One region of the Enterobacter sp. 4974935 genome, then DNA from elsewhere that is predicted to be linked to it. Evidence: predicted binding sites of a transcription regulator. Region 1 holds the regulator's gene; the other holds the start of a gene.
What was found. Region 1 encodes sigma-54, which starts transcription at its own class of promoters, with help from an activator protein. Its sites were predicted from a motif close to GTTGGCACANNTTTCGCTNT; they were not measured.
Positions count from the first base shown of each region.

Region 2: the regulator sigma-54 is predicted to act here: its motif matches at 2,049-2,068, upstream of hypA (hydrogenase maturation nickel metallochaperone HypA).

Region 1 is NZ_JBZWGT010000003.1:317,597-320,922, reverse strand. Features, by position in the region: gene lptA (lipopolysaccharide ABC transporter substrate-binding protein LptA) at 1-518, shown strand, start outside; gene lptB (LPS export ABC transporter ATP-binding protein) at 525-1,250, shown strand; gene rpoN (RNA polymerase factor sigma-54) at 1,298-2,731, shown strand; gene hpf (ribosome hibernation promoting factor) at 2,754-3,041, shown strand; gene ptsN (PTS IIA-like nitrogen regulatory protein PtsN) at 3,124-3,326, shown strand, end outside.
Region 2 is NZ_JBZWGT010000003.1:776,501-779,826, reverse strand. Features, by position in the region: gene hycC (formate hydrogenlyase subunit 3) at 1-742, opposite strand, end outside; gene AC4OVS_RS04935 (4Fe-4S dicluster domain-containing protein) at 739-1,347, opposite strand; gene hycA (formate hydrogenlyase regulator HycA) at 1,421-1,885, opposite strand; gene hypA (hydrogenase maturation nickel metallochaperone HypA) at 2,096-2,446, shown strand; gene hypB (hydrogenase nickel incorporation protein HypB) at 2,450-3,313, shown strand; gene AC4OVS_RS04915 (HypC/HybG/HupF family hydrogenase formation chaperone) at 3,304-3,326, shown strand, end outside.

The DNA.
Region 1 (3,326 bases):
TTATCGCCAGCGCGCTGCTGGCGGCCAGTCTTCCCGCGCTTGCTGTGACTGGCGACACCGAACAGCCGATTCATATTGAATCCGATACCCAGTCTCTGGATATGCAGGGTAACGTCGTCACCTTTACCGGCAACGTGGTCATGACCCAGGGCACCATCAAAATCAACGCCGACAAAGTGGTCGTTACCCGACCGGGCGGCGAGCAGGGCAAAGAGATTATCGATGGTTATGGCAACCCGGCTACCTTCTACCAGATGCAGGACAACGGCAAGCCGGTGAAAGGCCATGCCTCGCATATGCACTATGAACTGGCGAAGGATCTGGTCATCCTGACCGGTAATGCTTACCTGGAACAGCTGGACAGCAATATCAAAGGCGACAAGATCACTTATCTGGTGAAAGAGCAGAAAATGCAGGCCTCCAGTGAAAAAGGCAAACGCGTCACGACCGTTCTTGTGCCTTCGCAATTGCAGGACAAGAACAACGGCCAGGCTCCGGCACAGAAAAAGAGTAACTAATTCGTTATGGCAACTTTAACTGCAAAAAACCTCGCGAAAGCGTATAAGGGCCGCCGCGTCGTCGAAGATGTCAGTCTGACCGTCAACTCCGGCGAAATCGTGGGTTTGCTTGGCCCTAACGGGGCGGGTAAAACCACGACCTTCTACATGGTGGTGGGCATTGTCCCGCGTGACGCCGGCAACATCATCATCGATGATGAAGATATCAGCCTGCTGCCACTGCATGCCCGCGCGCGTCGTGGCATCGGCTATCTGCCGCAGGAAGCCTCCATCTTCCGCCGCTTAAGCGTTTTCGACAACCTGATGGCCGTGCTTCAGATCCGTGACGATCTGACCAGCGAGCAGCGCACTGACCGTGCGAACGAGCTGATGGAAGAGTTTCATATCGAACATCTGCGTGACAGCCTCGGTCAGGCGCTGTCCGGTGGTGAACGCCGCCGCGTTGAGATTGCGCGCGCGCTGGCAGCAAACCCGAAATTTATCCTGCTGGATGAACCGTTTGCGGGCGTTGACCCCATCTCCGTTATCGATATCAAACGTATTATTGAGCACCTGCGCGACAGCGGGCTTGGCGTACTGATCACGGACCACAACGTTCGTGAAACGCTGGCCGTGTGTGAGCGCGCCTACATAGTGAGCCAGGGCCATCTGATTGCCCACGGCACGCCACAGCAAATCCTCGAAGATGAGCATGTTAAGCGCGTGTACCTTGGGGAAGACTTCAGACTCTGATAGGGTAGAGGTTAAGTCACGCCGAACCGGAGAAAAACGCTCTGAACATGAAGCAAGGTTTGCAATTACGGCTCAGCCAGCAACTGGCCATGACGCCGCAGCTACAACAGGCAATCCGTCTGTTGCAGCTGTCCACGTTAGAACTCCAGCAGGAGCTCCAGCAGGCGCTGGACAGCAATCCGCTGCTGGAGCAAACCGATCTTCATGACGAGGTAGACGCTCAGCAGACGCAGGACACAGAAACGCTCGACTCCGTAGATGCGCTCGAACAGAAAGAGATGCCGGAGGAACTGCCGCTGGATGCCAGCTGGGATGAAATCTACACCGCGGGTACCCCTTCCGGGACGCGTGCAGATTACCAGGACGATGAACTCCCGGTCTACCAGGGCGAAACTACCCAGTCGCTTCAGGACTACCTGATGTGGCAGGTGGAGCTGACGCCTTTCTCCGATACCGATCGCGCCATTGCCACCTCGATTGTCGATGCCGTTGACGACACGGGCTATTTGACCGTGACGCTGGACGAGATTCTGGAAAGCATCGGCGATGACGAGATTGAACTGGAAGAGATCGAAGCCGTCCTGAAACGCGTTCAGCGTTTCGACCCGATTGGCGTCGCCGCGAAAGATCTGCGCGACTGCCTTCTGATCCAGCTTTCGCAGTTTGCCAAAGAGACACCGTGGATTGATGAAGCCCGGCTCATCATCAGCGAGCATCTGGATTTGCTGGCAAATCACGACTTCCGCACCCTGATGCGCGTCACGCGCCTCAAAGAAGAGGTGCTGAAGGAAGCGGTGAATCTGATCCAGTCACTCGATCCGCGTCCGGGGCAATCTATCCAGACCAGCGAACCGGAATACGTTATTCCTGATGTGCTGGTGAGAAAACACAATGGCCGCTGGGTCGTTGAACTGAACGCCGACAGCATTCCTCGCCTGCAAATCAACCAGCAATACGCCTCCATGTGCACCAGCGCCCGTAACGACGCTGATAATCAATACATTCGCAGCAACCTTCAGGAAGCACGCTGGTTGATTAAGAGTCTGGAAAGCCGTAATGACACGCTGCTGCGCGTCAGCCGCTGTATTGTCGAACAGCAGCAGGCATTCTTTGAGCAGGGCGAAGAATTTATGAAACCGATGGTGCTGGCGGACATCGCCCAGGCCGTCGAGATGCATGAATCAACCATTTCCCGCGTGACCACGCAGAAGTATCTGCACAGCCCACGCGGTATTTTTGAGCTTAAGTATTTCTTCTCCAGCCACGTGAACACCGAAGGCGGCGGCGAAGCCTCGTCAACAGCTATTCGCGCCCTGGTGAAGAAGTTGATCGCCGCGGAGAACCCCGCGAAGCCACTCAGTGACAGTAAGTTAACCACCATGCTGTCCGATCAGGGTATTATGGTGGCACGCCGTACTGTCGCGAAGTATCGAGAGTCTTTATCCATTCCGCCGTCTAACCAGCGTAAACAACTGGTTTGACACAACCGATAAGGAAGACACTATGCAGCTCAATATCACCGGACATAACGTCGAAATTACTGAGGCTTTACGCGATTTTGTAAACGCTAAGTTCGCGAAACTCGAGCAGTATTTCGAGAGGATCAACCAGGTCTATGTTGTGTTGAAAGTGGAGAAAGTGACGCATATCTCGGATGCGACCCTGCACGTCAACGGAGGGGAACTTCATGCCAGTGCGGAAGGGCAAGACATGTACGCGGCTATCGACGGCTTGATTGATAAGCTTGCGAGACAGCTCAATAAACATAAAGATAAACTGAAACAACACTAATTGTCCGGGCAGTTAACGGGTGCAGGACGGCCTGTTGTGAAACACAACAGGCCATTTGTACAGTTAGCGCTTAGGTGAAATTATGATAAACAACGATTCCGCTCTTCAACTGAGCAATGTCCTTAACCAGGATTGTACCCGCAGTGGCGTTCACTGCCAGAGCAAAAAACGTGCGCTGGAAATCATCAGTGAGCTGGCCGCAAAACAGCTGGGTCTGCCGCCGCAGATCGTGTTTGAAGCCATTCTGACCCGTGAAAAAATGGGCAGTACCGGCATCGGCAATGG
Region 2 (3,326 bases), 460 kb from region 1:
CCGTCAGGGTTATCGTCAGGATGCCGAACAGACCGACCTTCATCACCACGGTGGAGAACAGCGCGGCAGCCGGGGCCGAGGCATTGGCATGCGCCTGCGGCACCCAGCCGTGCAGCGGGATAATCCCGGCCAGCAGGCCAAAACCGACTACGCCCAACAGCCAGACGTCATTCCCCAGCGGCTGGCCGTTAAGCACGGCAAAGTCCAGCGTGCCGAAACGCTGCCACACCAGCCAGCAGGCCAGCGCCAGCAGCAGCGTGCCGAGTCGTCCGAGCGCAAACCACAGCTTGCCGGAGGCGCTGCATCCGGTCAGGAACACGCCGCACAGGGCCATGATTTCAGCCATCACCACCAGCGCGCCGAGGTTGCTGGCGACAACAGTGCAGACCGCGGCGGCCATCAACAGGTTGACCAGCAGGCCGTTGGCGTTGGTATGCTGATGGCGGTGCCAGTCGATATTAAACAGGCTGATAAACAGCCCACACAGACCAAAGGTGACCAGCCAGATGGCATTTAGCGGCGTAAGCTCAACGGCGTGGTGAATCAGCGGGATGAGGGTGTCGACGGATTGGCCGTCGATCAGGACAACGCCGCCCGCCGCCAGCGTCATCAGGCTGCCGACCGCCCCGCCGATACCGGCGATCCAGCCGCTCAGCGTTTTATGGAAGGAGAGGAGCAGCGCCAGGACAGCGGCGGCGGCAAACCAGGCCACGCCGCTGGTCATCATAACTATCGCGTTCATTTCGCCCCCTCGTTAAGCGCCCGCAGCAGCGAAAGATCGCCGACGTCAGTATTGATGGTCAGCTCGCGCTTGCGTTTGCTGGTGCGGGCGATGTCGCGAATATTAACCAGAATTAACGCTTTGGTCGGACAGGTGCGCACGCAGGCCGGACCTTGTTCATCGAAGCTGCACAGGTCGCACTTCACCGCGACGGCGCGAATGCCCGGCACCCAGTCCAGCAGCGTGCTCACGCGTGCCGGAGCCGGTGGCGCAGGCGGCGCTTTCGGGGTGTTGGCATTCGCCGGAATATGCAGCGGACGGCTGCCGGAAAACTCAATGGCGCCAAACGGACAGGCGATGCCGCACAGCTTGCAGCTCACGCACAGGCTTTCGTTCAGCTGTACCGCGCCGTCAACGCGGGTGATGGCATTGACGGGACAGACGCCCGCGCATGGCGCGTCTTCACAGTGGTGACAGAGCTGCGGGGCAGACTCTTTCTCATTACGCATGACGCGCAGGCGCGGCATGGACTGTAGCCCGTGCAGGCGGTGCGTTTCCGAGCACGCCGCCTCACAGGTTCGACAGCCAATACAGACCGTCGAGTCAGCAATTACAAAACGGTTCACCGGGTCATCCTCTGGTGATGGTCATTTTTGACGAAAAAAAACTGTCTTATCGACACTTCTCGACACTCGCTTTTCAGGCCACGTTCGCGGAGGATTTTCCGTCGATCAGCTGTTTCAGGTTGATCGGCTGATCGTGCTCAACGGCAGCGTAGAGGCCGTTATAAACCGGCGCGATTTTCTCCAGATAGTGCTCCAGCACCTGCTGGCGATCGCGGGTGCTGACGTGACCGTCCACCATGCCGTCGGCCATCAGTTGGGCTTTCGCAATACACTGTTTTTCACCCTCTTTTGTCTCAACGTAATACTCAATGGTGTGGCTGTTGAAGCTCTCCGCCAGGGTGACAAAAATCGTGAAGTGTCCAAACAACACAAAGCGCATATCCCCCTGCGCCGCGCAGCTCATGGCATGGTGCAGACGGGCTTTTGACAGGGTGATCCCCTGAATCAGAGAGTTGCAGTAGAGGTGCCACTGATCCTGAAGCTGCTGATGACGTTGCGCGATGTAATCCGCTTTTTCGCTAATTTCCCAAATAGTCATAAAAGGTATCCGGTTAATGGAGTTAGCGGCTGTTAAGCAGATTTCGTGCCAATTTTTAATTTATTGATTTAAATGGATTTTAAAGAGATGCGCACTGTCACCGCCGCGGTGTCGACGTGTCATTTCGACAGCGTTGACATCGTCACGCCGTAACGCAAAACAAGCTGGCACTGTTATTGCATTAAAGGGGCAATTCATTAAGGAGGCGTCATGCACGAAATCACCCTCTGCCAGCGGGCACTGGAACTTATCGAACAGCAGGCTGTGCAGAACCATGCGAAGCGCGTGACCGGCGTCTGGCTGAAGGTCGGGGCGTTTTCCTGCGTCGAGACCAGCGCCCTCACCTTCTGTTTTGAGCTGGTGTGCCGCGGCACGCTGGCGGAGGGTTGCGCACTGTATATCGAGGAGCAGCAGGCGGAGTGCTGGTGCGAGCAGTGTCAGCAGTACGTCACGCTGCTGTCATCGAAGGTACAGCGCTGTCCGCAGTGCCAGAGCAGCGGGCTGCGCATCGTGGCGGATGACGGTATGCAGATCCAACGCCTCGAAATCGAGAAGGAGTAATGTATGTGTAGTACCTGCGGTTGCGCTGAAGGCAACCTGTATATAGAAGGGGATGAACACCGTCCCCACTCCGCGTTTCGCTCCGCACCCTTTTCTCCTGCCCCGCGTCCTGCGGCGGCACTGACCGGCATCACCTTTGCGCCGCAGCGTTCAGACGCGGGCGACCTGCATTACGGCCACGGCGAAGCAGGCACCCACGCGCCGGGCATCAGCCAGCGCGAGATGCTGGAGGTGGAGATCAATGTGCTGGACAAAAATAACCAGCTCGCCGCTCGCAATCGCGCCCGCTTTGCCGCCCGTCAACAGCTGGTACTGAACCTGGTCTCCAGCCCCGGCTCCGGTAAAACCACCCTGCTGACCGAAACCCTCAAACGACTGAATAAACGTGTCTCCTGCGCCGTTATCGAAGGCGATCAGCAAACGGTAAACGACGCGGCGCGCATCCGCGAAACCGGTACGCCCGCGATTCAGGTCAACACCGGCAAGGGCTGCCACCTGGATGCGCAGATGATTGCCGACGCCGCCCCGCGCCTGCCGCTGGCGGATAACGGCATCCTGTTTATTGAAAACGTCGGCAACCTGGTCTGCCCGGCAAGCTTCGACCTTGGCGAGCGGCATAAAGTGGCGGTGCTCTCCGTGACCGAAGGGGAAGACAAGCCGCTGAAGTATCCACATATGTTTGCCGCCGCCTCCCTCATGCTGCTGAACAAAGTCGACCTGCTGCCGTACCTGAATTTCGACGTGGATAAGTGCCTGGCTTACGCCCGGGAAGTGAACCCGGACATTGAGATCCTGCTGGTTTCCGCCACGCGCGGCGACGGGATGGACGCCTGGCTGAACTGGCTGGAGAGCGAACGATGTGCATAGGCGTCCCCGGACA